Regions from separate parts of the Paenibacillus sp. V4I9 genome, predicted to be linked through region 3. Evidence: riboswitches for the same ligand, from Rfam matches in the RefSeq annotation. Region 3 holds a riboswitch; each other region holds the start of a gene.
What was found. A riboswitch is a leader RNA that binds a small molecule or an ion and turns the genes downstream of it on or off. The one in region 3 is predicted to bind cyclic di-AMP.
Positions count from the first base shown of each region.

Region 1: another riboswitch for cyclic di-AMP. It lies ahead of QFZ81_RS30935 (APC family permease); the one in region 3 lies ahead of QFZ81_RS32665 (C40 family peptidase).
Region 2: another riboswitch for cyclic di-AMP. It lies ahead of QFZ81_RS16470 (CAP domain-containing protein); the one in region 3 lies ahead of QFZ81_RS32665 (C40 family peptidase).

Region 1 is NZ_JAUSZE010000001.1:6,733,014-6,743,832, forward strand. It holds gene QFZ81_RS30880 (ATP-binding protein) at 1-520, opposite strand, end outside; gene QFZ81_RS30885 (GGDEF domain-containing protein) at 681-1,772, shown strand; gene QFZ81_RS30890 (SOS response-associated peptidase) at 2,013-2,660, shown strand; gene QFZ81_RS30895 (DUF1284 domain-containing protein) at 2,694-3,065, opposite strand; gene QFZ81_RS30900 (NUDIX domain-containing protein) at 3,122-3,688, opposite strand; gene QFZ81_RS30905 (hypothetical protein) at 4,218-4,361, shown strand; gene QFZ81_RS30910 (hypothetical protein) at 4,363-5,775, opposite strand; gene QFZ81_RS30915 (hypothetical protein) at 5,924-6,139, shown strand; gene QFZ81_RS30920 (polysaccharide deacetylase family protein) at 6,156-6,932, opposite strand; gene QFZ81_RS30925 (hypothetical protein) at 6,961-7,128, shown strand; gene QFZ81_RS30930 (YqkE family protein) at 7,211-7,471, opposite strand; gene QFZ81_RS30935 (APC family permease) at 7,517-9,352, opposite strand; cyclic di-AMP (ydaO/yuaA leader) riboswitch at 9,450-9,602, opposite strand; gene QFZ81_RS30940 ((S)-benzoin forming benzil reductase) at 10,054-10,788, opposite strand.
Region 2 is NZ_JAUSZE010000001.1:3,522,307-3,533,125, reverse strand. It holds gene QFZ81_RS16490 (hypothetical protein) at 341-583, shown strand; gene QFZ81_RS16485 (XapX domain-containing protein) at 646-804, shown strand; gene QFZ81_RS16480 (hypothetical protein) at 913-1,125, shown strand; gene QFZ81_RS16475 (DinB family protein) at 1,567-2,037, shown strand; cyclic di-AMP (ydaO/yuaA leader) riboswitch at 2,180-2,312, shown strand; gene QFZ81_RS16470 (CAP domain-containing protein) at 2,318-2,968, shown strand; gene QFZ81_RS16465 (2'-5' RNA ligase family protein) at 3,321-3,851, shown strand; gene QFZ81_RS16460 (DinB family protein) at 3,922-4,401, shown strand; gene QFZ81_RS16455 (GNAT family N-acetyltransferase) at 4,556-5,011, shown strand; gene QFZ81_RS16450 (DUF402 domain-containing protein) at 5,068-5,574, shown strand; gene QFZ81_RS16445 (DUF5316 domain-containing protein) at 5,534-5,881, shown strand; gene QFZ81_RS16440 (nuclear transport factor 2 family protein) at 6,087-6,266, shown strand; gene QFZ81_RS16435 (sugar phosphate isomerase/epimerase family protein) at 6,338-7,168, shown strand; gene QFZ81_RS16430 (aldo/keto reductase) at 7,342-7,629, shown strand; gene QFZ81_RS16425 (GNAT family N-acetyltransferase) at 7,734-8,576, shown strand; gene QFZ81_RS16420 (phosphotransferase family protein) at 9,075-9,986, shown strand; gene QFZ81_RS16415 (arylamine N-acetyltransferase) at 10,027-10,272, shown strand; gene QFZ81_RS16410 (arylamine N-acetyltransferase family protein) at 10,244-10,813, shown strand.
Region 3 is NZ_JAUSZE010000001.1:7,077,905-7,088,723, forward strand. It holds gene QFZ81_RS32640 (transglycosylase domain-containing protein) at 265-2,367, shown strand; gene QFZ81_RS32645 (YwhD family protein) at 2,540-3,031, opposite strand; gene QFZ81_RS32650 (hypothetical protein) at 3,158-3,685, opposite strand; gene QFZ81_RS32655 (M1 family metallopeptidase) at 3,833-5,833, shown strand; gene QFZ81_RS32660 (hypothetical protein) at 5,910-6,728, shown strand; cyclic di-AMP (ydaO/yuaA leader) riboswitch at 6,896-7,034, shown strand; gene QFZ81_RS32665 (C40 family peptidase) at 7,038-7,514, shown strand; guanidine-I (ykkC/yxkD leader) riboswitch at 7,656-7,758, shown strand; partial or broken gene QFZ81_RS32670 (DMT family transporter) at 7,848-8,169, shown strand; gene QFZ81_RS32675 (hypothetical protein) at 8,232-8,462, shown strand; gene QFZ81_RS32680 (hypothetical protein) at 8,518-8,697, shown strand; gene QFZ81_RS32685 (class I SAM-dependent methyltransferase) at 8,850-9,743, opposite strand; gene QFZ81_RS32690 (hypothetical protein) at 9,942-10,520, shown strand; gene QFZ81_RS32695 (hypothetical protein) at 10,581-10,819, opposite strand, start outside.

The sequences.
Region 1 (10,819 bases), 340 kb from region 3:
TACCCTCAGGCGCCATGAATGTCGTCCGTGCTGCCCGCATATCCTCAGGGCTGCTGCAAGCAATTTGCAGCGCCAGACTAATATTAGGCGTTTTGCTGGTTAGATCATCTTGCAGAAAGCCGAAGATGCGTTCATATTTGCGATCCAGTTCTACCGCGAGCCCTAGCATAACGAACCGCTCTTCTACGAGGGACAACCCAAACACAGAAGATACATACGACAGAGGCAAGAACACACCTGCCTTGCGGCTTTCTTCACGTCGCAGGGCAATGAACGCCTCCGAATTCCGAATACTAGCCAAGAGCCCGAGTTCTTCCCCGTCAAGCTCCTCATCTTCATTTTCCCCGCCTATGAGACGGATGAACTCATCTTCGGACACGAACATCCCGCGAAACGAATCCGTTTGCGGATCGGGCGTTAGCTTTTGACGACGCTTATATAAAAGCTCAAGCTTTTTATCCAACAAGGTAAGCTCATCCTTATAATGTTCCCATGCATGTACGTAACCTTGAGCTGTCATAGCCCCTCCTGATAACCCTGATCTATATTTACAAAAAAATACAACCCTCCCCTTCGTAAACAGCTTGCCTAAAAGGGGTGTTATTCTTTACAATGATTTGATAAGGCACAAAATGTTTTTCCAATAATTGCCAACCCGAAAGGAAAGTGGCCTCCTCTACATGGAACAACTTCCGGCTAATGATCATATATGGAATCGAAAACTTATACATATTTTATGGTGGATCCTATTCATCTATGGAGTAGTTGCTATCCTTGGATTCTTCTTTAATTTGTATGATCAGCCTCCGCAATGGTTTAACAGGTTCCTGCATGTTCAAATCATTACGACTTGTCTACAGCTCATCTTAATGGGAGCCGGTTATTTGGCTATTCACTTTCTGAAACGATACAGCGATTTTATCATGATTACATGGACCATGACCATGGTTAGTATCTTTATTATCTGTATTCCCGAGCTGATGAGCAGCTACGAATTAATTAGTATCCCTATTATTTTAGCCTCTACCTATTTCCAAAAGAAATATATTATTTACGCTTATAGTTTAGGGATTATATATTTAATTTCAATACTAGTTTGCCAGGTATATCAAAGGTATGCCCTAACGCCCTCTGATGTGATCGTATCCATTACAGTCATCACCTTAACCGCGCTTGTGTGCTTTGCAATCATGAATAAAGGGCTCGTTCTCATTACAGAGTTAAAAGATTCGGTCGTCCGCGAACAGGATCTCCTTATTCGAAATGTGATGATTGATCGACTCTCCAAAGTGGATGCGCTCACCGAGCTGTTTAATCATCGTTCATTTCAAGAACATACCGATCATCTGATTTCACATATGCCCCATGATACACCGCTTGAGCTTGCTCTTATCGATATCGATAATTTCAAAAGGATTAATGATACCTACGGGCATTGGGTCGGTGACATGGTTCTCAAAACGATTGGCTCCATTCTGAAAGACGTGCTCGGCCCTGACGATATGTCTTTTCGATATGGTGGTGAGGAATTCGCCGTTCTGTTTGCAGGCAAATCACACGAGGAAGTTTTACATATTTGCGAAAAATTAATGGATGTCATCCGGAATACCGAAATTCCTGAGATGCCGGATCAACCGTTAACGATGAGTATCGGACTCGCTAGCTATAATCGCAATACGATGAAAAAAGCCTGGTTCCAGCTTGTTGATGAATGTTTGTATACCGCCAAGAGAAATGGGAAAAATCGCATTCATTCGCATATTTCCGAATAGGTTATTTCAGCTAGGAGCCCTAAAGCTTCTAGCTTTTTTTGGCTGCCGATTACCATGTCATTACTTACCAAACGAAAACCCTCATGAAATGAGTCGCCTCTTCCGAAACGATGCAGAAGCTGTTGATTGTGTAAGGTGAGGAAGCAGGGTTAATACAGGTTAATAAAAAGATAGGCCTCATACATGTATTTGGTTAATTAGGCAAATAATAGCCAAAACCAAAATGAGGTGGTAAAAAAAATGTGTCATTCCATATCTATTCTTGCTGATGTCAACGAACTGGTTAAACAATTCCGCATTGATCGGCTGCTATCGTATAGCTCCAATCGTTATGAGGTGCGGCCGACAGAGTCTGTTTCCGCTGTGATGATGAACAAAAAGGGAGAGCGCATCCTTGATGAATTCCGTTGGGGTCTGATGCCGTTCTGGGCAAAAGATGCCGTATGCGGGGACCGCGATTCAATCTTCACCAATGTAGTCTTCGAGCGTATCGTCAGAAAGCAGCGCTGTATTATTCCTTGCAGTGGATTTTATATTAGCGTGACAGAGGGAAAAGAGACAGAGTGGATTAAGTTCAAAATGCGCAGCGGCACCTTTGGCATCGCGGGACTGTATGATGTCTGGCGGGCTCCATCTGGTGAAGAGGAGCTTCGTACGTGTATGATGCTGATGACAGAAGCGAACTCACTCGTCTCTCCTTATCAACGCAGAATGCCTGCGATACTCGACCAAGATCAGGGCGAGATGTGGCTGCAGCCAGAGATGAAAGACAGCAGACTCCTCAGATCCATCCTTCGACCTGTAGATGATTTGCTCATGGTTGCAAATGTATTGTCTTCTCCTGCGGAGAAGCTGGAAAGCGGCTCGGATGTAAGTGTTTTTGTATAAAAATAAGAGGGCTGCGTCTACACGCAAGCCCTCTTATTTGGTAATGACGGGCGGCAAGTCGCCACCCTCCCCGATCAATCGTACACCTTCCGCACAAACACCGTAAGGCTCCCAACGGCATGTGGCACATAGGTGACCAATGTCGTCCGGTCTCACACGATCAGCCACTTGCCCACAAATTTCCGACCAGCTTAGCTCCATCTCCACTTGCAAGCCAAGCTTGGTGACGATTTCTGCATCGCGCTGATAGACCGTCCTATTTTCACAATGCGCTTCTTGATCCTTCGGGAAAGCTGCGCAAAGATCATCAGGTCCAAGAACAATGCGGATCATCGTTTCGGGCTTTTGACGCAATTCCTCGTAGACGTTCGTCATATTTTCGCAAAACTCTTTCGAATAACCCATTCCTCTGTATCCTAGCAGACAAATTAAGTGATGTCCCCGAAGCTGGATCGCCTTGGTCATATTTTAGGTGCACGGTACAATCCGTATCCATCCATTTTGATGATTGGATCTTTATCTTCAACTAGTCCGGTCGTTTCGGAATGCAGGGCAACATCAATGAGCCAGCGTGTAAAATCTGCCACATTCATCGATTCCATCTCGGCCAAACTATAAAACCCTGCTGCATCGACCTCCACGCCGTCTGGCTGAGGCTCACCGCTTATGTAATCCATTTCAAAAGCAATGTATACATTATGTATGCTTCTAGGCAAATCACGCACGGCTACAAGGCGGGTTACAACCGCTTTAACTCCGCTTTCCTCCATCACTTCGCGCTCAATCGTATCTTGGATCAGCTCATGCTGCTCAATATAACCGCCCGGGTTGGTCCATCGGCCTTTCCCTGGCTCCTGAGCCCTGCGTACAAGCAGCATCTTCTCATCCTTCATCACGAGTGCGCCTACACCGATGCTATAATTACCCCAATGAACAAAGCTGCACTCCGTACAAGCTCTTCTTATCGTGCCATCCACATCGCGCGACTCCATAGCGGCTCCGCAGGTCATACAAAACTTGGCTTCCATCTATCTCATCTCCAACTTCCTATTTCTCAATTCCAACTTCCATTCGAGTTCACTGTATGTAAGCTTACTGCTTAAAGTGGGCAATAGGCAACTCCGATCCCGTACGTTTTCCGTTCATTGTATAGGAAATTGGCGATACTTCCTGCGCTTGTCTTGCGATATCGCTGAATTAGACATCCCAAGAAAGATTTGGGGGCCAGATCAAAGTTGCTGCAAACTCGTCCCATACAAGTTCTCTCAGGCGCCGCCATCCGCCACCAAACTCACAAAACTTCAAAACCTACAGCTTTAAGCGCCTTTCGGCGCTCTCAGCGCTATAACAAACCTCACCACCGCCTGAGAGCGCCACAAAGGCGCTTTCGGCTCGCTTTTCGGCTCCTCAAACGCACAAAATACATTATTATTACTCAAAGCGGAAAATTACTGTATTTTGCTGCACTTTTTACATCTTCTTGTTTACAGACATACAATTTTGCTTCAAAAGTGCTAATGCCGGGTGAGTTTGACAGTTTTGACGGGGTTGATGGGGTTGACGGGTTTTGATGGTTTTGATGGTTTTGATAGTTTTGATAGTTTTGACGGTTTGGGTGGTTTGGGTACCACCCAAGACATAAAAACCCGCCACACCCATGGACACTTCCACAGATGTAACGGGTTAGATGCCTATGCCTAGTCTACACCAAAAACATCGCCACGACCGTCGTCACCGCGAGGCCGATGAGCACAGGCAGCAGATTCCGTCGCGCCAGCTCGAACGGACTCACGCCGCAGATGGCTGCTGCTGGAATCAGCGCCCACGGAATCAACGTGCCGCCGCCGACCCAGATGGCGGCCACTTGGCCGAGCGCTGTGAGCACAGCCGCGCCGGAGCCAATGGCGGTTGCGAAGAGCTGCGCAATCGAGCCCGCGAGGGAGATTCCGGAGAAGCCGGAGCCGTCGAGGCCCGTTATGGCGCCTACGACGGTAAGCGTCACGGCACCGACCGCGCCGTTCAGCGGCACTTGCCCCGCGAGTGCCACACCCAGATCGTTCACGATCCCGTGCGAGCCTTGCGGAAGTACTTTGCCAAACAGCTCCGCGAACGCGGAGTCGCCTAGGTAGAAGAAAGCGGCGATCGGGATCACGGGGCCGAATACTTTGAAACCGAATACAAAACCTTCGATGAGGTAGGAGGTCGTTTGTTCTAGTCCTTGATTCCGATGCGCGAGCAGCGTCACCGCAATGAGAATGAATACGGCGGTGCCCCCAACGAGCGCTGTCGCATCTCCCCCTTGCAGATCAAGCACGAACATCGCAATTACGTCTAAGGCGAAGAGTAGAGGAATCATAATTGCCAAAGTCTTTTTCAGACGTGGCGCTAAATTGACCTTGGCCTGCCAAGTAGCCGAAATAAGTGAACCGCTATCCCCTGGACCACTCGCCACGAGGCCATTTCGCCACGTCCCGTTCTTCATGTCCCGCCGCATCATCCAAAAAGCGGTGATCGTCGTGACAAGCCCCATCACGATAACCAGCGGAATGCTTGCCTCCATGACGGCAGTCACCGGTAATCCAGCTGCATCTGCTGTTAATTTAGGAGCTCCCTGTATAATGTAATCCCCCGAAAGCGCAATCCCATGTCCGAATAAGTTCATTGCCATAGCCGCACCTAGCGCTGGCAGACCAACGCGGACGGCCACAGGCAACAGAACAGCACCAATGAGCGCAACACCGGGAGACGGCCAGAAAAACCATGACGTCACCATCATAATGATACCGATACCCCAGAAAGCTAAAGCAGGCGTTCGCAGAAAGCGGGTTAGCGGAGCGACCATGATTTCATTAATGCCTGTTCGAATGAGCACGCGGCTCATTGCTACAATTATAGAGATGATCATGATGGTACCCATCAGCTCTTTGGTCGCATAAATGAAGCTGTTGAAAATACCGGAAACGGAGCCGCTCAACGTTTCCGTTGCCAGCAAGCCAAGCGCGAAAATACCAACCACGCAAATCATCGTTGTATCTCTGCGCTTGATTAAAAGGGTAAGAATAAAACCGATAAATACTAAATAGACCCAATGAATCGGCAATAATTGAATGTCCACCCTAGATCACGCATCCTCTCTGCCCATACAGCATTTGGTGCTACATTGTATGCTAGGCTGGGCGGAGGAGTTCGTGTGAATTCGGGTTGAGCGACACCTTGTGGTACAATAGAAGAACTATTTTAACCAAGTTAGGGGAATGCCGAGGATGGCTAGAAATGAACGCTTAGTAACGGATACAGATTTTCAAGATGCTGTTGAAAGACAGGCTGTCGTCCGTGTTTTCAAAGATGATCACATTGTAGATTCGAATGCGGTTGTATTGCGTTTCAGTGAAAAAACGGTTGTCGTACAAACTCGTGTTAGTGATTTGACGTATTATGATCGAGAGGTTTGTGAATTTTTTGAAATGAAAAAACGATAGCTGCTGCAGCTATCGCTTAGTTTAATGTATAGGAAGTTAAAAGAACGAAGCGGTAGCCCGCTTTTTGAAGCTCAGGAATAGCTTTCATAATACCTTCTGCCGTATCTTTCTCTGGGTGATTCATATGAGCTAGTACGATAGAACCGCTTCGGGCTTTTAGCAGCGCTTTGTAGACCTGCTCCGTGTTATAAGTCGCTCCAGCGTCTCCGAGTACATTGTAACCAGCCAACTGAAAGCCTAAATCATGAACAACTCCTGCTGCAATATCATCATAATAGGCTGTGCCCGAACGAAAAAATAAAGGACGCCGTCCAGTCAGCTTCTCGATCTGGTCAGCATTGTCTTTCACTTCATGAATAACTTCATTCACATTCTTGGTTCCCGCGATGCCATACGCCAACTTGCCATTTACGGACAAGGGCCTATGCTCAGTCCCATGATTTTCAATCTCAAACAGTGGGTTTGCGGCTAATTTGGCAAATATGTCCTTATTGGCCGTTATCCATCTCGCATTGATAAATAAGGTAGCCGGGATGTTCTCCTTGATCAAATAGTTGATCAACTTCTCATCGTACCCACTGCCCTCCTTCCCCCCACATGCGTCAAAAGTCAGCGCAATCACTTGTTCCTTCGTAGTAAGATGTGTCCGAACACCAGGGACATTTTCGCCCCATTTCTTTGGTTTAGCGTTTCCGTAACGCTCGATCAAGGTCTTTTCCAAAGACAAAAAAGCCGGAATAGCCAATGAACTTGGGTCGCTTGGCTCCGACGATGGAATCGTCAGTGTATCCATTGCTGTTGGGGCTGTTGCAGATACCGCCGTGGTCTCTTTTGGTGTTTCTATTGCTGTTGGTATTGGTGTCTCTTTTGATATTTCTTTTGATATTTCTTTTGATATATTTGTTGTCATTGGTGTTTCTATTGGTGTTGAAATTGGTGGTGGTATTGTTGTCGCTACCGGTGCACCACTTACCTCAGCAGTCCCTTGAGCTGCCTCTCTATTGCCCACCTCACAGGATGACAGCGCTATCATTGCAAAAAGAAAGAAAAGGAGGCACACTGTGCGCTCCCTCATTTGTGCTTACGCCAATCCAGACTGCTCTTACTGAGCAGATGTCCAAAATCATTCTCAAGCCGCTTTTCTTCTGCTTTGCGAGCAGCTTCCGCCTTCGCTCTCTCTGCATCTTTCTTCGCTTGTTCCTCTGCTTTCATGGCATCAGCCTGCGCTTTGAGTCCTTCAAGTATTTCCGGACGCAGTAAATCCTTAAGTGTTGCAGGTTTATCTTGCACGCTGGTTACAGCAGGAGTAGACGACCATTTTTTCTTAGCCATAATGGGTTCACCTCAGTTCAGTTTCTCCCCTTTATTGTACCACTTCTACTCATGCAAATGATACGGTACCGTCGCCACGACGATATCTTTATCGGCTTGCAGCTTCGAACGAATGCGTGCAGCAGACTGGTTATGGAGCAATCGATGCCACCATTTTTTCGGCATAAATTGCGGTAAAATGACCATAATGTTTTGTTTTTCCGAAACATGCGTGTCAATTCTCTCAATAAATTCAGCCAGAGGCTTCAGTATCGTCCGATAACGTGATTTAAAAACAACCAATCGAACGCCGGGATCCCACTTATCCCACTTCTCCTGCATCAATTCTTCATCTTCATCTGAGAATGATACGTAGAAGGCAATCACATTTGGCGACAACGATTTCGCATAGTTCAAGGACTGTGCCACAACCCGATGAATGCCCGCCACAGGCACAATAATCAAAGGTTCCTTCGTGCAAACCCGCTCAATCGTTATATCAATACGCAATTGCTTCGCTACATCATCGTAGTGATGACTAATTTTCGTAATTAACCAAAGCAGCAGCGGGGTTATAATAATAACAATCCATGCACCTTCGGTAAATTTAGTTATAGAAAATATAAGTAAAACAGCTAGAGAAACGATCCCGCCTAAACCATTGATGAGCAGCTTTCCGATCCAACCTTTCACTCGCTCTCTCAACCATTTACGAACCAAGCCGCCTTGCGCAAGTGTAAAAGATAAAAACACGCCTATCGCATATAGAGGAATGAGTGCATCGGTCTTACCTTTGAAACCAATCAGAAGAATACTGGCAAGCACACCAAGTGTGATAATACCATAATGAAACGAAAGACGGTCTCCTCGGAATGAGAACATACGCGGGAAGTTTTTATCCTGTGCCATAATGGATGCTAAGATTGGAAACCCGTTGAAGCTAGTATTAGCAGCCAAAACCAGAATGAGCATGGTACCAATTTGAGTTGCGTAGTACATCGCCCCACGACCAAAAGCCTGCTCTGTCACCATCGATAATACGGATGTATGGCCATTAGGATCAGGTACAATACCATAACCCAAAGCTAACACCGTTACGCCTCCAAACACGATAGCCAAAAGTGTCCCTAAGGATACTAACGTGCGCTTCGCGTTCTGCACGGACGGTGAGCGGAAATGCGGCACGGCATCGGAGATGGCCTCGATTCCTGTCACGGCTGAACACCCGGAGGAAAATGCTTTTAAAAGGACGAATAACGTTAATGAGCTCGTCATTGAACTCGGAGCAAATGCAATGGGATGCGTATTAATGGATCCCGTCAGCATATCGTATATGCCTTTGCCCACTAGCAGCAAAATACAAAGAATAAAAAAGTACGTTGGAATAGCGAAAATCGTACCTGATTCCGAAGTTCCTCGCAAATTAAGCCAAACCATGATCCACACAAGAACTAAAGTAATCGGAACAATATATGGCACCGCCGAGGGAAAAGCTGAAGTAATCGCCTGCACACCGGCAGAGATCGAAACGGCAACGGTGAGTGTGTAGTCAATAAGCAGCGAAACCCCAGTCAGCCTCCCCCACACCATACCTAGGTTTTCTTTGGAAACCATATAGGCTCCGCCACCTTGCGGATAGGCCTCTATCACTTGTCTATAGCTCAAAACTAGCAGCATAATGAGAGCGATAATGGATATCGCAATGGGCAAAGAGAACGCAAAAGCGGCAATCCCAACAGTCGCGAGTTCTAAAAGAATCTGCTCAGTCCCGTAGGCAACTGACGATAAGGCATCCGAGGATAGGATCGGCAGTCCTTTCCAAACCTGCATTTTTTCAGATTCAATTTCGCTGGATTTAAGCGGTTTGCCAAACATAATTTTTTTCAATGAGTCGCTTGTCATTCGTGCTAGTTCCCCCAATTAAACCTAATATCTGACATAAACTTGCGTTTTAGGACGCAAAAAAACACAAGGATAGACCTTGTGTTTATACACATGTTCTCCTTCCCACGGTCGCTTACGAGGTTAGCTGTCGGGTTCGGGCCGCGAGAATCTGCCCTAAATGGTGCCATACACTTAAGCACCTTTACTCACCCCATGAAACTTGTGGTTCCCCCGCTTTTCTAATAAGAAAATTAAGCGAAATATTCAACTATAACGTACGAGTTGAATACTACTCTCTTCTTGCAGCATAGTAAAGGATTGAAAAAACTTAAAAATATAACTCCAACCACCACATTCACTCAATAATTCGCTTACAATCATACGATTCATTGATTTACTACCATTCTCTTACTACATCGTGGTTTTTTAAACATTTGTTAATGCATTGAGTTATTATTGGAGCAAAGTGAAAGAAAATATTGGATTATAATGATAATTCCCGACGAAATGTTGAAACATTCGTTTACACATCTGTGTAAAGTTGTACTTTGTACATAACCTTGTTTTTCAGGAAAAGGAAACGGACTATTCGATATTTGGAAATAATCAACAGGAACGGCAAGAAAGCAAAAAATGATGATAACGACAGCATAAACAGCTAGAAGCTTCTTACGGCGAGAGGTAATTTCCAAATTTACATCTTCTTTCATTTTGGATTTTCAAAGCTCTTCAACGACAATACCTTGGGCAAATTGGTCACTAAGTAATAAATCCACTAACTTCTCGGCAATAGTCGCAGGTGAGGCGAGCATCCCTTTATCCTTTACCCTATTAAATAGTTCAGAGGCGGCAAAAACATTTTTATTGGCACTTCGTGCTTCTTCCTGTAAGGAAGTGTCAATCATCCCCGGCCAAACAGATAGTACTTTAACTGCAAAGGCACCATCTCCTTGCTCTTTCCCAACACATTTTGAGAAGACATCTAGGCCAGCTTTGGCTGCTGAATAAACACTCATACCAGAAAGATGATTTTTCGAGGACATGGAGGAAACATTTAATACACGTTTTGGAATCCGAAGGTGTTGGGAAAACCGTATGAACAAGGAGGTTAAAAGGATTGGGGCCAGCAAATTAACATGGACATTCGTAGTCAACTCTTCAGTACTTCCATGCTCAATACTGGATAACGGGGTTACAACTGCAGCATTATTGATTAGGTATATGGCTTCGGCTTTACTTTCATCGATTTTATTACATACATCCCTCATCAGACTATCCACTTGATCGATATCATTTAGATCAAATTCAAAGTAATCAATCTGCTCACTCTCAGCCATCAAACCCACATTCCTATTTCTGGAAATACACAGCAAATGATGTTCAGTGGATAGAAGTCTACGAGCAAGTGCTTCACCTAAACCTCTAGATGTCCCAGTAATAATAAAGTACTTCATTCAAATACCTCCCCAAAAATTAGTACCTGGT
Region 2 (10,819 bases), 3.6 Mb from region 3:
AAAGTATTGGAATCGGCGGAAATGGTATTTCTAACAAACTTACTCACCACACGTTCCTATTTCAGGAGTGAAATAGGCGCAATCCGGCGACGGATGAAGAAAACTCACTCCTAAAGATGGGGAACTGACGAAGGAAAGCCGTGTGAGGGAAATCCGCATTCACGGTTTGACGGGGAGTCCGAGGGAGTAATCCCTCGTATTACCCTACTTTCAAATATCCTATCTTAAACATAAGCCAAGCAGGTCACAAGGGATTACGGTATATGGTCAAAGATCCGATGGCCGCGAAGAGCATGAGCGCAATATTCACAGTGTATTACAGTATAAGCCGTAGCTATTAATGGAAAATGGTGCTGATTTAACAATCTCTATTCCGATTATTGTAATAAATGACAGCTATTTGAAGCAAATTATTGAGAACGAGCACGGTGTAGGACAGACGATTGTCGAAGGTTTTGTGCGTACGACGAATTTGATTGTACCTACCCGACGGTTTGTTATTATCGGATATGGAATGTGCGGCCGAGTACTATTGCATTCGGCCTCCCAATTACGTAAATATCGAGCTAAAGTAGCCAGTTAAATGCTAAAGCAATTAAGCTATCGACTTTAAGGATGCAGTCTAACAATCGAGGTGTCTAAAGTATGAAGGAGCTTCTGTTGTCATTAGGAGCAGGTTTAATTATCGGTGTTTTATTCAAGGTGTTGAAGCTGCCTTTGCCCGCACCGCCTGTACTTTCGGGTATTCTTGGCATTGTAGGTATTTATGCAGGCGGCAAGATAATGGAGTTGTTTATAAAATAGGAAACAGGACTGAATGAAAAAGGAGGAGGAGCTTTGACGGGGTTCATCCTTCTTTTTCTATGTTAACGAAGATTTTGCATAAACTTTGGATAAAAGGAAGCGATTTATATGAACAAATCCAGACTTTGTTTAATAGGTGCGGGTTTTCATGCATCAACGAATATTTTCCCTTCAGCCATTGAAGCCGGAGCGGAAATAATTGGAATTGCTACACGAAGTTTGGATCGATCAAAAGCTGCTCTTTTGCGTTTCGGAAGCAATGGAAGACCTTATGACGTAACTGATTACGAATGGAACGCTTGGCGCTGTACGTTCATTTGAAGCCAGATTCGCAGTTGACTGTACGCCATTTTGCAAAAACGAAGAACAATTCATGAAACTGGCCGCCATTCATATCATCGAATTGATGCGACATTCGTTTGGCGAGGTTTCGCAAGAAACTGGGTTTAGCAATAACATAAATGAGTTGATTTCGCAAAGTATTTCAAGACGTGGTGCCATGGCAAACACTAGAAGAGAACGATACCGTCCTTACGCCATCAGCCTCAGCGATGTCAGGGTGTTATAGAATCTTTATTTACGCGGATTTGTCGACAAAATGAAACATTTTATGGCGCCAAAATAGATTAACTGGGCAGGCTAATTGAATAAGGTATTATTTACATACGAACAAATGTACTGTATATTTGTTCGTATGAGAAAACTGCATGTATATAAAACAAATAGGTATGGATTATTGAGAAATTAAAAGGAGTGTTAATCATTAACGGGATAGAACTTGTTATATTGAACTTGGAAGAAGTCCGACGTAGAAGTATAAAAGTGTGGAGCGTTATTCCTCTAACTATGCTGGATTGGAGGCCTGATGCACAAGCCTTAAGCATGAAAGAAATGATCCGACACGTATTGGATGGCGAGCATTATTATCATCTTGCATTACTTAATTGTGGAAGTTTGCCTTCTTATGATTCTCCTTATGACAATCGGGAATTTTCTTCGGTGGAGGATGAACTGATATTCGCACAAGTGTACAGAGAACAATTCTTGAATACCGTTAAATTGTTCACTCCTGAGGATTTGTCAAATATTAAAATTAATCGAAGTGACGTAGGGTATGTTCGAAGTTTAGGAGATATGTTAATGAGGATCGCATACCACGAATCCGTTCACACCGGGCAACTGCTAGATTATATGCGAACGGCTGGAATCGATCGGCCTCAAATTTGGGACTGAATGAGGTTGGTGGTGATGGGAATTCACTTGTTTTGGACAAGAAGAAACGACTAATGCCACTTACAAAATGCTCTTGGAAAATTTTGAGTCATGTTCTCTATGATTTCACATGTTACAATTTGTGAGATCCATGTGGATCAAATAACTCAGAAGGCCGAAGTTTCATGTGAAGCACGGGGGACCCATTATTTGGGGTGAAGCCGCGTCAGCGGCCGGGTGATTACTCTTTGATCCGAATCCGACAGCTAACCTCGCAGGCCGCAAAAAGGAGAGGTTTATTTTGAAACGTTACAAAAAGCTTGTGGTTACCGGCGCAATAGGATTGAGCGTCCTCGTAGGTTCGAGCGCATCAATGGCCGCATCAGCAACCCATTCAGTATCAGGCAATGATACCATGTGGTTAATATCCAAGAAGTATGGCATCAGCTTATCTTCGCTTATTAAGGCAAACCCTCAGGTTGCCAATCCTAACGTGATTTGGTCTGGTATGAGCCTCAACATTCCTGGCAGCACGAGCACAAATGCAGGTACCAAAACGCCAGTTACGAGTGCGCCATCCCAATCAACTTATGCTAGCCAAGTCGTTAACTTAGTTAACCAGGAACGATCTAAAGCAGGACTGCGTCCATTAACCAGCAATAGCGCACTTACCGCAATGGCTTTGGACAAAGCGAAGGATATGTACAACAATGGTTATTTCGATCATACTTCTCCGACCTATGGGTCTCCTTTTGATATGATGAGCAAATACGGCATTCGCTATTCCTATGCAGGTGAAAACATTGCAAAAGGTCAACAAACGCCTGAAGCTGTCATGAAAGCTTGGATGAACAGCACGGGTCATCGTCAAAACATTCTAAGCCCCAACTTCACCCAAATTGGTGTTGTCTTTTATAATGGTGAGTGGGTTCAGGAATTTATAAGTAACTAGCTTTTTTCTAAACATTCAAGGCACACGATATGTGTGTCTTTTTGCATGCCATTTTAGGCTCTTTGTTGACTTGTATGGGACACAAATAGATCGACCTGCCCCATTGTTACAGAGTCGATTAGATAATCTAAAACGCAAAAAGAGGGTCTAGGATAACTAGCCCTCTTTCTTTATATACATCGCTTATCGGCGATGTTCATCAAATTTCCAATCCATGGTAATATTTAAACAACCACAATTAAAAACTAGGAGCAGCCAAATGGAACAAATTTTTGAGTTTAAGAAAACCATGTGAGCTCAAATGATTCTTTCCAATAGCTGTTCCATCAGGATTGAAAGGTTGGTGTCATAAATGCAGTATTTCATAGGCATCGTTCCTCCCGACGAATATCTAGAACGAGTAGTTGCGTTTCAAAAACGTTGGTTGAGTAATGGTCTTCCGAATGTCGTTGAGCCTCACGTGACTGTTAAAGCACAAAGCGGGCTTACCCTAGATATGGCTTGGCTCGAAAAGGTAAAGGTTGTATGCTCATCGTTTTCAAAGTTTCATTTGTCGCTTTCCGAACCTGCTTTATTCGGAAATCAAGTTATCTTCCTCAGTGTTCAATCAAATGAACTATTAGAGCTTCACAAAAAGTTAGTGAATGTAGTAGCACCATCAAATGAACTTATGCAGCACTATGCTGAATTGGACCTTTATACTCCTCATTTGACTTTGGGGCAAACGTATTGGGGGATGAAAGAATCAGAAATATTGGAAATGAAATCTGAGGCGGGATATGTCCTTGCTCCTTTTCCAACATTCACAGTCTCTTATGTCAGAGTTTATAAAGAAGTACAACCCAACAAATACCATCTGTATGAGGACATCAAACTGGCCTAATAATGAGAATGTATGTTCCTGTATATGGATTTGTGCTATGATCTATCCATTATGACTAGGAGGTAATCTAATGAATTTCCGTAGTACAATCAGCGAATACGAACAATTTTGCAGTTGGACAAATATTTTGCACCAACTAAGTGATAAGGATTGGCATAGCCCAATTCAAGTAGGAAAGGCGTCGATTGCCGAAATCATTGCGCATCTTAGAAATTGGGATCTTCATCTAATGAACGTAGTCATTCCTTCGATCAGGGAAGGCAAAGGAATGGAGTTTCCCGATTTCAATTCTTTCAATAGCAAAGCTTATCAATACGCAAATTCGGGTATATCGAAAGATCAACTCCTTCAAGAATTCTCAAGCGATAGAATGAAACTGATGGATCTATTAAAGAGCATGAAATGCGAGGATTTACTGCTAGAAGTAACAGCAAACGGTGTATCAAATTGCCCTAAAACTGGTACGCCATACTCTTTGCTATACATAATTCAAGAATTTACTGAGCACGATGATCATCACAAAAAGCAAATTTTAAGTGTTCTAGATTAAGCTAACGTACAATGATAGTGAAGGAGCTTGCTTCAGCAGCTCCTCTTTTCTATTAAACGGGTGAGATATTTGTAGAGCAATCAAAACGTGTTGATTATCTAGCAATGTTCATCTATTATAATGATAAAAAAATAGAGATAATGGAGTGATTTTTATGGATATTAAAGTAGATGATTTAACTGGATCTAAAGTGATTGCATTAATCGGGGAACATCTTCAGAATATGGAACTTTTATCTCCGCCAGAAAGTACACATGCCCTAAATCTTGATAAATTGAAAAAACCAGAAATTACCTTCTGGAGTGGATGGGAACAAGATGAATTAGTTGGTTGCGGGGCAATTAAGGAACTTGATAGTCAACACGGAGAGATAAAATCAATGCGAACTTCTTCATCACACCTAAGAAAAGGCGTTGCAAGACGAATCCTTGAACACATCATTGAAGAAGCCAAGCGACGTGGCTATCAACGACTAAGTTTGGAAACGGGCTCAATGGATGCTTTCGAACCAGCTAGACGACTGTATGCAAGTTTTGGGTTCCAATATTGCAAGCCGTTTTCGGATTACATAGAGGACCCAAATAGTGTATTTATGACAAAAGAGTTATGAGTTTATTTATATGTCACGAAATTTCGTTTGAATATTAGAACCTTAAGGATGATACAATGGATAATCATATAACTATTCAGGCTTTAAAATATGGAGATTTACTACATTATGAATGGAACACAACTTTATTAGAGAAGACTGATTCACACGTTTTTGTCTTAGGCGAGTACGGAAGAAAATTAAATCATTACACGAAGCAAAAGGTATTTACCATAGAGGCTTGGACTATTGAATATTTCTCATTTCATTCATGGTTTACTGTTAGTGCCGATGTAGTTGGCGGAAAAATACAACAATATTATTGCAATATAAACCAACCTGCGAAGATTAATGGTAACATTGTTTCTTTTGTGGATTTAGACCTAGATTATGTACAAAGAAGCGGTGAATGGAAAGTTGTTGACGAAGATGAGTTTGAGAGCAATGCATTTAAATTTGCATATCCAGAAGCTCTAATTCAAAAAGCTAGGCAAGAGTTAATAGGCTTAAAGGAACTTATTAGAAAAAAAACGTTTCCTTTTGATGGATCACTCGAATTGTTTATTGACCGTATTCCAAGATGAATTATGGAGGGTAATGGTGAACAAAACACTTCTATGGGGTAGTATCTCCGCCACAATAATCAGTTTAATTACATGGAAAATACTTGATGTAAATAAGCTATTTACATTATTAATGTACATCGTACTAGGCACGTTAGTCTTATCCGCAATATTATCTGGGGCTTTATTAAGTGGGGATAGAATAAGAGCAAATTACCATACAGAAGATGCCAAAGACAGAAATGAGAGAAACAGATTCATAAGCAGAATGTTAATCTTTGTTTCCCCATATGCTGTATTAGCCTTCATTGTATATTTGATCAAGTGAGGAAATTCTCATTCTATTTTATAGTGTTACAACTATCTCACCTTTTGATGATATCAACTAGGGTAGAAGTCAAGAAGTGTCTAGCTGTAGAAGTATTGTTTGACATGAGTTCCATGGGAGCAGGACAGCCTGCAATTATAAGTGCTCAACAAATTGTAGATAGTTGGGAAGAAGGTTTGAATAAGCTTCAAGCCATCCATCATCAGTGGGTAACTATATTGTGGACGTGTCAGGAAATGAAGCAGATCTATTTTGCTATGGGACAGCAAGCCACTATTTACCTAATCCGACCGGCCAAAATGTGAGAATATTTGTTGGGTCATACAATTTTCATTTGACACAAATTGAAAACGTATGGAGAATTGATAAATTCAAGTTTAACTAAAAATACATAGATGGAAACAAAGATTTATAATTCATAGTAATTCAAACAGTAGAGACGAAAGGGTGGAAGATATGCCATTTTTATCATTAACGAGTTGGAGCTTACATCGGAATTTGGGACCTTTGCGGTGGACCCGCTGGGATGAGAACGCACGTACTCAAATAACGGCTACCCAAGACCAACCTGAACTCATCTCTCTGCTTGAATTACCGGCGGTTCTTGCGAAGAAAGGTTTTAGATCACTGGAAGTGTGTCATTTTCATTTTCCGGATACAAGTGAAGCCTATTTGCAAGAATTGAAACACGCATTCACGGAAGCGGGTCTCCAGTTTTACACGCTGCTAATTGAATACGGTGATATTTCCAACTCGGATGATTTGCGCAGACAATCGGACATCGCATGGATCAAAGGATGGATCAATATTGCTGCACGAGCAGGAGCTGAAAGGGTACGCGTGATAGCCGGTGATGCGGAACCTACGGATCAAGAAGCTTTGGAAAGATCAGTTGATGCACTTCTAGAACTAAGTAGTTATGCTGCTGCGCAAGGAGTACGCGTTGTTACAGAAAACTTTCATTCACTCACATCAATCGCGGATAATTGCCTTGCTTTATTGGAAGGATGCGGGGAGCTCCTTGGACTAACCTCGGATTTTGGCAATTTTAAAGGAAACGGGAAATATGGTGAACTTGTCAAAATGATTCCGCACAGTGAGTCGATCCATGCCAAAGCACAAACGAATGCGGATGGATATCCGGATGAAGCTGAGTTTAATCGCTGTATGGAAGTTGCCAAGCAAGCTGGGTATGAAGGTCCTATAACTCTTGTATATGACGGACCTGGCGATATGTGGGAAGGCATTGAGCGTATAAGGAAGCTTGCAACACCGTATTTGAATTAAATCAACATTACATGCCGCTTATAATGCGGCTTTTTTAATTTAATGACCAATTAGGAGGTTTTTCTTATATTGTATCGGACTTTAGGCAAATCTTACGCAAGCATACCCGTAATCGGACAAGGGACTTGGAAGTTTGGTGAAATTAAGCAGAATGAAACACAAGAAATTGATGCATTAAACAGGGGTTAATAAAGTTTGTTGGAGTAAGTGTAATTTTACAACAGAACTTATGCAAGAAGCCCAAAGATGTTTGGGTATTAGTCTGTAACCAGGTTGCCTATCATTTGAACGATAGACGTATTGAGAGCAGTGAGCTGCCTTATTGCCAGCAAGAAGGAATTACTATAATGGGGTATTCTCCTTTTGGTTATGCCCCACATATTTTTGGAATGGCTGGTTTTCCTGAGGTTGGCACAAGTGAACGTGATGTTTTAGATAAGATTGGAATAGGAAACATATGATTGATAATGTAGATGCATTAGGATGGGAGTTACAGAAAGAAGACCTTGATCTTATTAACGTTACATTTCCAAAGCAACTTAACTGACCAAAGGGGATGGTTTGTTTGATAAGACTTATGAAATATGATGATCTTACATTATTTAAGAAAGATGTTATTTCTTTTTTAGAACAATTTGAAGTAGAAAACAATTTAGTATTAGGTATCTTACATTCTTTATCTGAAAATGATGAAATTCCTCTTTTTATGGCTACTGTAATAAAGGACAATGACATTGGGTTGGTCTTACTTCAAACACATCCTAATCAAATTATTTTATCAAAATCAGTTTCTTTAACATCAAAGGAAATACACGTTATAGGAGAAAAGTTAATTAACACAATCCAAGATATACCTGGCTTAATAGGTGAAAAGAAATTAACTATTGAGCTAGCTATGTATATTGCGAACGTAAAAGGGATTCAATCAAGTGTCCTAATGGACCAAAAAATTTATAAATTAGAAAAAGTAAAGAAAAAAACAACTACAAATGGAAAACTTCGGAGAATTATAGAAAATGATCATCACACAATTAAAGAGTGGGTGTATCAGTTTTGTAATGAAACTAACCAACCTGTAAGTTTAGAAGAAGCAGATAAAAGAGCTGCAAGAATGATAAATAAAGGAAGTTTAGTTGCATGGGAAGTGAAAGGAGAATTGGTTTCCATGGCTTCTTCAACACGTCCAACCCAAAATAATATTACAATCAGCTATGTTTACACCCCAATTAGCGAAAGAAAAAAGGGGTATGCCTCTGACTGTGTTTCAGCTTTCACTCAGTTCTTGTTAGATCGTGGTTATAAAACAACAAGTTTATATACTGATCTCAGTAATCCTACTTCCAATAAAATTTATTTTCAAATTGGATATGAAACGATAATGGATTCAATCGTTATCCATTTTAAATAACAGAAGGTTACCGATAGCAATGAATCGATAGTCTTTCTAACTCCCATGAAAATTAAAAAGCCCTGGTTCTTAAAAAACGGCAAATTAAAGCAGACCCAGGAAAACACTTTTTTAAAAAAGGCTGAGCCTCTGCTTGAACATAATGGAGTTGGGTGGTAGTAAAGCGACTTTCTTCGAAAAACAAAGGTAAGGCTGGTGCAACCAGTCAAAAAGGATTAATCTCCCATAAGTGCTACCCATATTGGGTGCGACAGTCTGTGATGCACCGTGACGGTTGGAGTCAGACTAACGGTTGGGCTCTAATGGCACCATAGTTTATAGACCTTCTTCTCCCAGCCATAGTAGAAGTATTGACAGACTTTATCCATTTTCATCCTCTGTGGTGCAGCGCTGGTCTTGCGCTGCATGAACGGCTAACGGAAAGTAGAATGCAGTAACACGCTATTTTATTACAGTTCACCAATCTATCATGGAATTAGAACATACAAGGAGGAACCTATGGAGGATTTCAATCAAATGGCGAACCGTTTTGTGAAGGCACACTTCGGTGACCGTGCCCAAAATCTTATGCCCCTCGCTGCTGGTGATTGGTCGAAAGCCTATTCCTTCATGCTCGACGGGCATGAAATGGTTATCCGCTTCGGTTCCTATGTGGACGATTTTGAAAAGGACCGTGTGATGGGTACACTTTCCTCGGACATACTTCCGATTCCTAAGGTTCTTGAGGTTGGCGAGACGGAGAGCGGCTTCTTCGCTGTATCCAAGCGAGTTTCGGGAAAGCATCTCGATGAACTGAACGGGCCTGAGATACAACTTGTCCTGCCGCAATTGTTTGACGCACTCTATGAACTTCAGAAACTTGACCTCACAGACACAGAGGGGGTTGGCCTTTGGCGTCCAGATGGAACTGGTCTGAGTTGGGGGGATGAGCTTCTCTCTGTAGCTGAACCCAGGGATCGACTAGCGGGCTGGCGCGAGCGACTTGACGATTCGCCTCAGGAGGCACTGGTATTCGATGCTGGAGTAGAAAGGCTGCGTCAGTTCGTGACACAGCTTCCAGAGAATCGAGGAATCGTCCACAACGACCTCTTGAATCGAAACGTGCTGGTGGACGGAGGGAGGTTAACGGGGGTAATCGACTGGGGAAATGCGTTCTATGGTGATCCTCTTTACGATAACGCTTTGTTTCTTTATTGGTGGCCTTGGTTTCCGGAATGGCAAGAGATTGACTTGCAGGAAATTCTAGATAATCACTGGGACAAACATGGGGGACGGCCTACACAATCAGAAGAGCGTCTTCTCTCCTGTCTCATCCACATCAGCCTCGACCATATCGCCTACAGCGCTTTCAGGCAACGTCCTGAAGATATGAGACGCCACGCCAAGCAATTGATGACCTACATTCTCTGAGATAATTAAGCTTTGAATCAAAAACATGGAGGGAAATCTTTTGGATGAGTTGAATGGATTATTTCGTAAAAGAATTGACATTCCAGAGAATCAAAAACTTACATTTGAAACATTAGATATCATTCTTAGGAAAACAGCAACAGCCCTTCCTTTTGAAAATTTAAGTATCATTTCAAATAAAACAAGTGCTATAACAAAAGAGGATTTGATTACCAAAATGCTCGTAAAAAATGAAGGTGGTCTATGCTATCAATTGAATCCTCTGCTTTATTTTTTTCTTAATTGAAAATGGGTTTAATGCAGCGTTAGTTCGTGGAGAAGTATACAATTATGCAACGAAGGACTGGTCAAAACTTGGAAGAACTCATGTTACTATTCTAGTGCAGCATGAAGGTCATACGTACTTGGTTGATACCGGATTTGGTGGAAACCTACCACTAAAACCTGTGCCGCTAAATGGAGAAACTACCTCCTCTGTGAATGGAGAATTTCGAGCCAAAGCAATGGAAAGTGATTATGGGGACTATATTCTTGAAATGAAACTAAAATATAAAGATACAGAGTGGAAAATAGGGTGTGCTTTTGATATTAAACGACCATTAGAGAATTTATCTGAATTGAATGAAGTCCAAGGAATCATAGTCCAGCACAAAGAATCACGATTCAACAAAACCCCACTGATTACCCAACTTACAAGCGATGGAAATGTAACGTTAACCGATACTTCTTTCACACAATGGATTAATGGGAAATCGAAAAAAGAACAGATTGACAACGATAAATTCAAAGAGCTAGCAAGACAGCATTTTGGATTTCAAGAACTATGAGAAGCC
Region 3 (10,819 bases):
CTATATTTGGATGAATAAATCCTGACATTCGTTGTCTCTAACAGTGTTCCACCAGTTGGAAAAGTCATGCGAAGCGGATCTTTAATTCCCAACCCCTTCACACGCACAAATTGTATTATAGTTCATTACCCCCAAAATGCAATATTTTCCTAGGGTTTTTGAACATTTAACAAAAAATATTTACAATTTGTTGAATACGGACTGCCAAGCTTTTCCATACTGGATAGTAATGCTTTAGAGCATGGAGAAAGGAGGTAAGAAGAGATGTCCGAGAACGAGAACCAACGTCAGCCATCCACAGGCTCACAACAAGCACCGAGGGATAAAGAGGTACCTGCGTCAATGCGCTGGATGCGTCGTATTAAGAAAATGTTCTCATTCCTATTCACTTCCTGCGTTCTGCTCCTTGTCGTGGCAGCTGGCTTTCTCGTCTATTTGCGTGCTCAAACACTGCCCGTTACCAAAATGCTGCAAACCTCCCAAATGTACGATACACATGGCGAACTGATCGATACCTTCTATTCGGGTCAAAATCGACAGGTTGTCTCACTGAGCGAAATATCGCCTTATCTCATTAAAGCAACGCTCGCTGTGGAGGATCAACATTTCTATGATCATTTCGGCGTAGATGTGAAGGCAGTTGCCAGGGCGGCTGTTGTCAATGTGCAAGCTATGGCTAAGGTGCAAGGTGCAGGAACGATAACTCAGCAATTAGCTCGGAATTTATATTTAAATCATGACCGGACTTGGTCGCGTAAAATCAAAGAAACCGTGTTCGCTGTGCAAATGGAAATGCAGTTGACCAAAGATGAAATTCTGACGAATTATTTGAATCAGATCTACTACGGTCATTCGACGTATGGGATTGAAACGGCTTCCGAGCTTTTCTTCGGCAAGCATGCCAGTGAATTAACGTTGGCGGAAAGCGCTATGATCGCCGGTGTCCCTAAAGGACCTCGCTACTACTCGCCATATTATGACCTGAAGAATGCGATGGATCGGCAAAAGGTGGTGCTGCAGACGATGGTGCGCAGTGGCTTCATTACACAAAGCGCTGCTGACGCCGCAGGCAAAGAGAAGCTGACGATTCAGCCCCTTACGAAGAAGAAGCCCGCCGCAGCCCCCTACTTCCGGGATTATGTACGAGCACTGGCAACTGATAAGCTGGGCATTCCGGAGGAACAGTTCGATCAGGGTGGCATTCGTATCTTCACGACACTGGATAAAAATGCTCAGCAGATTGCTGAGACTGTGATTACGAAGCAGCTGACGGGTAAACTAGACCTTCAAGCCGCCCTGGTGGCAATCGACCCAAGGACAGGAGAAATTAAAGCGATGGTCGGCGGTCGCGACTATTCCGAGAATCAGTTCAACCGTGCACTATCGAATACGAGACAGCCGGGGTCCTCTTTTAAACCGATTGTTTATATGGTCGCTCTGCAAAATGGCTATACACCTGTGACGCAGGTAAAAAGTGAGCCGACGGTGTTTACCTACGATGAAGGCCGTCAACGGTACACACCCAGAAACTTTAACGATCAGTATGCCAATGTTAATATTGATATGCGGCAGGCGATTTCGAAGTCGGACAACATCTATGCGGTGCATACGATTCTAGACGTCGGTCCTGCGAAGGTCATCGATCTGGCTCGCAAGTTGGGTATAGCTTCTCCGATGAAGCCTCTGCCGTCGCTAGCACTGGGTTCCTTCCCCGTGAGCCCACTAGAGATGGCGTCAGCGTTCGGATCGATTGCGAATCAAGGCATACATCATGAAACAACAGCGATTGTGCGTATTGAGGATGCGAACGGTCAAATTTTATATGAAGCGAACCCGCAAGAGGAGCAAGTGCTTGATCCAGCTGTCGCCTATGTGATGACGAATCTGATGGAGAGCGTGTTCGAAGAGGGCGGAACCGGCAACCGCGTAGCCAGCACGATTAAACGTCCGATAGCCGGCAAAACCGGCACGACCGACACCGATGCGTGGCTGGTTGGCTTCACACCGGAGCTCGCAACCGCCGTATGGGTCGGCTATGACAAAAGTAGGGATATTTCCACAGTTGAGTCTCACTTGGCTTCTCCGATCTTCGCGGAATTCACCGAACAAACGTTAGAGGCGATACCGCCTAAGTTGTTCCCGATTCCTGAAGGAGTAACCAGTGTCTATATTGATCCGGTGAGCGGCAAGCTGTCCAATGAGGACTGTCCGAACTCACACATGGAGGCTTTCCTGGTTGGCACGGAGCCGACAACGTTCTGCACAGGCAAACCCGCGAAGCCAGCTTCGAACGATGATCCAAAGAGCACCCCTAAAGGTCAAAACGGCTCTTGGTGGAATGATATCAAACGTTGGTGGAACGACTGATCCGCCTGTTTCCAGAGAACACAAAAAGGCAGAACTAAGCGCGTCTTAGTCTGCCTTTTTGCTGTCCTAGTATATGAGGTAACATACACTAGGGTCTAGTATACAAGGTTCACCCAAACGTAACAATGGATGACACATAATGTTCATAATCTCGATTCATGCGTTTGATCGCTTAGGAAAGTGCATCTTTCAATGCTTGATCCGAGCGATTCCACCATTCCTCGTTGTGTGCGATCAGCTGATTTTTGAGCAGCGCCCGCTCCTTGTCATCCAAGCCGTCGAAGATGAATTTACGCTTCATTGCAGCATCCATTTTGTTCACGTGCTCGGCTAGAATTTTCCACCCTCTGCGAGCTTCTGTGTCAATCAACATTTCGCAAGCTGTCATTCCGGCGTAGTAAGCCCCTTCTTCGGTACGGTCTACTGCCACCCAAACGATCCAAGCTTTACGGCCACTCGGCACATCTTCTTTGTTCGTTGAGAATTTGATGCCTTTTTCGATCTTGCTTTTGGCATGAAGGGTACCTTCGTCCAGGTAGGCCTCATCCCCATCAATAATGACACCAGATACGTTGCTTAGGTCGATCGCTCCGGCACCGAATCCTTTATGGTTCACTTTGGAACTTACTATATTTAAGGCCAGCTTCTTTTTATCCGCTTCCATGAGGGCACCTTCCAGTCTTCGTAATGTTAAAATGACGCTTTGCTTTCATTGTAGCTAAAGTCATCCTCCAGAACAAGGGCTGGTTGCTGTTAGTGTGGGGGGATAGTTACTCGTTACCGTCTTTTACTACTTCACTTCCACCGTGATACTGCCGACGGCCCTTTCATCTATAAAAGCATCCAAACGCCAAACGCCCGGGTTATCAAACCTCATCATTGCGGGAAACCCCGCATCAGCCCCATTCATCGGTACCTTTCCCGGCCAATTCATTTCCCCGACTAAGGCATTATTTTGCAGTAAAACCTGTTTTTTCTCTCCGGTTGTAACACTCACTGCTTCAACGCGGAATTTCTTCCCTGTCAGAGGCTCGCCCTGCTTCCATATGTGCCACATATATTTGTTAGGCATATTTACCTTATAACCCCCTGGACTCAGGAGGCCGATCTTTCCCTTCTCTCCCTGCAATTGATAGCTGCCGCTTTGAAAAACAGGACTTACCTCTGCCTTATCCATCTCTGCTACTGGCGTAACCTGTTCCCCAGATTGTACGTTAACCGCTTTAGGAAACCAAGAAAATTGAGAAAGCACAGTGATGAGAACAATCAGACCAACGAAGCAGCTCAAAACAACGATCACTTTTCTAAATTTATACATCGATTCCACACCCCTTATACCTTATAGACTCATTAATTAGCCACTTCGTTCCCCCTCCTTCTAACAATTCTTTTCCAAGCTCAGAAATATTCCCTAGGTTGTCTACATATACATGCTGTAGATGCTTGTTTAGGCGGGGTGGATATCATGAGTGTTCTATTCAAAAACCGCAAGGTTCAATGGTTCGTTGTCATGCTCCTTGCAGCAGGCACTGTCCTGCTGTCTGAAAATTTGCTCCCATCTGCAAGTAAATGGGCCGTTCCAGTCGTCTCTAAGGATGAAAAGTCTGCTCCGGCGCCGGACATGCAGCCTGCAGATAGCGCCAAGTCATTAGAGAAGCAAGCGCCAACAGCGCTTAGCTATCGTATTGCGGAGTATCACATGAACGTTGCTTATACGCCCGAAACGAGGCAGCTCAATGGGCAGCAAACGTTGACTTGGGAAAATCCGGGAACCGTTCCTGTGCAAGAGCTTTACCTCCATCTGTATCCCAATGCATTTGCCTCAAAGAAAACGACGTTTATGCGTGAATCTGGTGGTAAGCTGCGTGAAGATGAAGCCAAGGCAGACAGTAGTGGCAGTATGAAGTTGCTTTCTGTGAAAACGGTTGACGGCGAGGATCTCAGTATGCGCATGGCGTTCGTGCAGCCCGATGACGGCAACAAGGACGATCATACGCTGCTCAAAATCCCACTGCCTAAACCGGTAGGGGCCGGGGAGCAAGTCACGATCAAGACAGAATTCCTCGTCAAGCTGCCTGCCGCCTTCGCAAGAATGGGCTATGTGGATGACTTCGTCATGGCCGGACAGTGGTTCCCTAAAGTTGCTGCCTATGAACGGATTGGAACAAGAGGACGTACAGAGCCGGGTTGGAATCTCCACCAGTACCATGGAAATTCGGAATTTTATGCCGATTTCGGGATGTATGACGTGAAAATTCAAGTGCCGGCGAACTACATCGTAGCAGCTACTGGTTTCCCCGTTAAGCCTGCTGTGACCGACAACGGGATGAAGACGTACCAATTTTATGCGGATGATGTGCATGACTTCGCTTGGTCGGCATCGCCTCATTTCGTTTATGTGGAAGAACCCTACTCGACCGCACAAATACCCGGGGTCAAGATCAAGCTCTATCTGGATCCCAATCATCAGGACTTGAAGGACCGCTATATGTATGCCGCTAAAAAGGCACTTTCCCGCTACAGCCAATGGTACGGATCGTATCCTTATTCGACCCTTTCGATTGTCGTACCTCCCCCAGGAGGCAACGGTGTGGGCGGTATGGAATATCCAACTTTGGTGACGTCGTGGGATGCTAGCGACAAGAAACCAGATCTAGAGCTAGAACGCGTCGTTGTTCACGAGATTGGACATCAATTCTTCTATGGAATCGTAGCTAGCAATGAATTCGAAGAAGCTTGGCTGGATGAGGGCTTTACCTCCTATGCAGAGGATAAAGTCATGGAAGCGGAGTACGGGGTGTCCCCTAATTTACCTGTCGAGTCAAGCTTTATTACATCTCCTCATACCCTGCAGCAGAACTCATGGGCCTATACGGGACATGATCAATACGCAGAGAATGTGTACACACGAGGAAAGCTCGTACTTAAAGCCATTGAGAAACAGGTTGGCAGTAAGACGATGGACCGCATCATGCGCACTTATTTCCAACGATGGGAATTCAAACACCCTTCTACGAAGGACTTCCAGAACGTTGTCGAAGAAGTGACCAAGACGAAGTGGGATGATTTCTTCAATCAATATGTATACGGCGCCATGATGATGGATTATTCGGTGGAGAGCATCCGAGTCAAATCCTTGGGCAGCAAAGGGGCAGAGTCCTACGAAAGTGCAGTTCTCATCTCCAAACGCGGCGGCAATTCGCCTGAAGTGCCGATCCAGTTCCATTTCTCTGACGGCACTGTACTGGATAAAACATGGGATGGTAAAGAAAGCAGTATCGAATTCAAATTAACCCACAAGACTCCTGTAGACTGGGTTCGAATTGATCCTAATTACTCGCTCGTGCTGGAAAATAAACATATTAATAATTTTATGCAAACGCAAGTGGATACGAAGTGGAAAATCCGTTGGAATCTCGGTCTCATTCAATTCCTGCAAGCCATTTTCGGCTGGGTCGCCTGGTAAGCGACTAAAGCAAAACTCTTAGGTACATGCTTACGAAGTAAGTTTTGCTAAAGCAAAACTCTTAGGAGGGACAACTGTGGCAACTTATATCAAGTCTGGCTTCAGGGCGGCTTTACGGCAACCTTTCGCCACGATCGTCTTGTTCCTGTATCAGATGGGCTGGGGCATCCTGCTGTATAAGCTTGTACAGGGTGTTCTCGTCCCTCTCATGCACCGCTATCCAGGTGGCGAGCAGCCGAAGCAAGCGCTGCAGCTATTTCTAGCTGAAGGACAGTTCCAACTGGTCAAAACCGATCTTAGCCATTCCTACCTCTGGTGGCTGGCTGCTCTACTTGTTATTCGCATGCTGCTCACCCCCATGTTAAATAGCGGCGTCTACTATTCGCTGACCCATTCCCAGCAAAATGCCGGCTATCGCTTTTTCCGAGGCATCAAGGAGCTCATGCTCCCATTCCTAATCGCGTATGTCGTTCGAATCTCGCTTTCCTTACTGCCGCTCGTATGGCTGTTTCCTAAAGCGCAAAAACAATTCGCACATACCACTTCGTATGAGCAAGCAGTTCTCCAATTGCTGCCTTGGTTTCTGGGCTTGCTCGTCTATGGCTTTCTCTTACATCTTCTTTTTATGTACGTACAATTCGCGGTTGCTGCCAAACTTGGCATTTTGTCCACCGTCATCACTTTCGTTCGCAGTTTTCTTCCTATTATCGGGCTTGCGCTTATCCTCCTGCTCGTCTCGGGACTATTGGCAGGGGTCACTGTCACTGCAACTTACATCTGGGCAGGTCTGGTAGCGCTAATCATTTATCAGCTCTTCCCGCTTTTCCACATTTTCATCCAAATGTGGGCCATAACATCCCAATATCAGCTTCTTTCTGCAAAAATGGACAGTTAAAAACAAATAAAATAAGTTAAAGTTGGCTTATATTGGTTCTCCCCCTTGCAAAAGGGGCTTTTTTTTGTCTCTTTTCCGAACTATTGACATATTTTTAAGACAAAATGCATAGAAAAGGAGGAATTTCGATGTTTATGACGAATTACAAGGACTAGCATCAAAAAACCAAATATTTCATGCCGAATTCCCCATTTTTTGGGGAAACGGGGGAACCACACCGGGTGAATTGATCTTGCAAGACAGGGATCATAGGGAACCTTCAACCGAACCCTCCAGCTAACCTCGTAGGCACCGGAAGGAGACAAGCAGTTGAGAAAGATTGTTGTTCTTGTTTTTAGTCTTGTTTTGTTTTTGAGTGTAGGTTTAGGAAGTGTGTCTGCGTCACAATCCACTTTGGATGAAACGGTTGACGGATTGCTCGGAATTCCGTACAGAGATGCGGGAACGACAACAAGAGGCTTTGACTGCTCTGGTTTCACCGCATACGTTTTCGACAAATTCGGCATTGACCTTCCGCATAGCTCAGCATCTCAGAATAAAGAAGGCTACTGGATTGACAAAAAGGATCTTCGCAAAGGTGATCTTGTGTTCTTTGACACAAGCGGCGGCAAAGGTATCTCTCACGTAGGTATCTACCTTGGAGACGGTGAATTCATTCACTCTGCATCCAATGAAGGTATAGTGAAAAACAAACTTAGCCAATCTTATTACGCGAAGCGGTATGTATCAGCCCGACGTGTTCTGTGGGATGATATCTACAACCAATTAACTGCTGAATCCAAGTAAATTCTTGCACGATTCATGAATGAAGCCCGGAAAGCCCCGCTCGAAAGAGCAGCTTTCAGGGCTTTTATTCATTTCGGAGGCATAGCGTATAAAGAGAAGCTTGTAACTTGACATCGAATGTTAGCCGTTCTATAATAACGGCATGTCGTTTTCTAGGGTTCCGTGGCGTTCATCGCCAGTCTGGTCCAAGGGGAAACACACAGCGAATACGCTGTGGTCACGGAGGGGAAAAAGCCCGGGAGTCATATCGCTTTAGCGATATAACTCCCGGGCTTTTTCCTTTTTTTGCGACTTAATAGGTACGTATAACAAATTCAAGAGGAGTGATTCATCATGGCATGGTTATATCTCGTCATTGCAGGTGTATTTGAGGTAGTATGGGCGATCTCGTTGAAATTTTCTAATGGTTTTACACGTTTAGTTCCTTCCAGCGTCACGATCGCAGGGATGATTGTAAGTTTTTATTTTCTAGCGGCAGCCACGAAAACTCTTCCCATCGGCACAGCATACGCGGCTTGGACCGGCATTGGTGCTGTCGGTGCGATTATTATCGGCACCCTTTTTCTAGATGAACCCATTAGTTTAACAATGGATCTTGTTCATGATTCTGATCTTAGTTGGTGTTCTAGGTCTTAAATTTACTTCTGGGCATTAGGGATTTTGAATAAATCGGACCCTATCTATGCAGATTAAGCCATACAAGGAGGGAAATTCAACGTGAATACATCTGATGATATCAATCGAAAACAGAATCGTAATGACCAGTTTCTCGGGGAGGGGTTAGAAGTTGACTCCGATGTTAACGAGGATCGCAACCGAGAGCAGCAATTGGACGATTCGTTTCAGTACTGGTACAGAAACGTCGGTTATTGGGTGCAGCAAAAGGAAGATTTGACTCAGGTACCGAAAGAGAACGTCTTCGATGCCGCCGCTGATTTGGATAGTTAAGGTTAACCGACAGTTCAAATATTACATCTAGAATCTATCATTGGAGGTATGAACGATGTCTGACAATACGAATAACGTTGATGTAAACAAAACGAGTATCTTTAAAAACGGGGTTCAATCCGCAACAAATTATGTACAGAACGCCATTGAAAACGTAACTGCATCCTCGCAAGACGCAACTCAAAACTTAGTGAATAACGTAATGAAAAAACGACAAAATGAAAATAATAAATAATTAGATTGAAGATGTGAATTTTAATGAGGAATTCATTGTTCTATTGGGAATCCCATATAGAAAAAGCTTAGTCAGAAAGCAGCCGCAGGGCCTTGACTAAGCTTTTTTTGTTGGTCTAATGTATATCGTGAGTACTGACGCGAAATTAATTATTATGCAACTGTGTAGCTGACATACCAGAAGCTGTTTCCCACAAAAATTCGCAAATGCTGAGATAAGGGCTTAAAAATGTCGTTTAGTTCTTCATACGAGTAGTAGTTTTTGATAATTTCATGCATGGATCCGTCAGCCAGCTCGCGTCTTTTGTAGGTATCCTCACTATGTTCATTCGTTAGCAACTCTCCGCCTCTTCCGGACACGTAAACATTATCGGCGATAAAGACGCGGGCACCTGTGCCTAGACGTTGGTGGAAACTCTGCAGAAATGACTCGATCCGATTCTTCGGAATATGTGAAAACCAGAAGTTGGCAAGACCAAAGTCGAAAGCCCCTGTCACTTCGGAGAGCTGGTACGCATCTCCCTGAACAAATGCTGCATTTGAAGCTGGCCAAGGCTTCGATTTAGCAATTTGCAGCACTTCTGGACGAATATCAACACCTACGATGTGCTTAGCAGTGCCCGCCGCAATTTCGGTCCAATACCCTGTCCCACAGGCTACCTCAAGTACGTTGCGACCCTCCACCTGCTTCCTAATCATTGCTGCCAGAAGTACAAGCTCTTGTTGGAACTCAGCGTCCTCCCGATGGTAAATCCGTTCATACTCTTCCGCTCGGGCGCCGTAGTATTCTTGCATTTTCACTTTCTCCTCGTTTAAAAGCTGATGCTTATCCTTCACTTCGTGGAGAATTCGTTGTCTGGCTGCCAATAAATCAGCGAAAATAGCGCCACCCTGTGCGGAGTAGTTAGCTAGCAAGCCATGCGTGGCCATCACAATTAGCTGTGTCATCGACAGACCCGTTTCGTCGGCCATTTGCTCTAGGTCCGACTTTACTTTCTCCGGTAAGTAAACAGAGAGTCTTTTGGTTTTGTCATTCTTGTTATCCACGTTAGGCATCTCCCTCATGATTTTCCATTATTTTAACATATATTATGTGTTAATATAACACTTAAATTACTTTTTGACGGCAAGTTAAAAATTGAGGCTGCATTTTTAGAACTCTATCAGCTATTAACCCTCGCAAATCACTCTATCAAACATAGAATACTTTGTAAGTAAATTCATATTTTGATAGGAGATGGTTAGATGATTAAGAAACAACGTATCGCAGGTAGACCGACTAAAATTGTTAGACTTCCTAAATGTTCAGGCCTACCGAGAACGAAGGCAATGCTACTGTACCACGCTCAACTGAGAAAGCACAACAGACTAGGAGCAGGCCGCTTTCTGAGCCAGCGTACAATCTCGATCGGAACCGATAATTCTTGGTTCAACGCCCAGATCATTCCTCGTAATCCAGCATGGGTACCGGTGACTAACGCCAACTATGTATGGTACTCCGGCAATCTGAGCGCTGAGAATGCCGTCATTTCGACACGATTCTCGCTCTCGCAGCGGAGAGCCATTCTCGCCGCATCGCTCTTCTTGTCGGTCGACAATTACGCTGTTGTGATCATCAATGGTGTGCCGGTGGTCTATGATGCACCACAGAATACCCCTTCATTCTACAACACTGGTCGCACCTTCAACGTACGTCGCTTCTTAAGACAGGGTCGTAATGACATCGTCATCATCGCTTTTAACTTTGGTGGACCTCGTAGTGATGCTGCGCCTGCAGGCGTAGCTGCTAGATTGGACATCCAACTCAGCTCATTACGACGATAATTCACATGGAAAAAGGTCGGAGCCCATCCTCAGGATGGAACCCCGACCTTTTTTTTGCTTTTACATCAATTGACGTTCACTGCCGTAGCGGTGTTTGAGCTGATTCAAGAAAAACTGCAGTGCTAGGAATAGTCCTGCGAAGCTGGTGCCTGCACTCAGAATAATCCATGGATGCAGTCGAATGTACCTTGAGCCATAGGCGATTAGCGATAACCATTCACCCGATGTTGTGATGGCAATGGAATAGCCCGCATCGCTATCACCAATTGTCTCAACCCCGCCAAGTACAATGTTAAAAA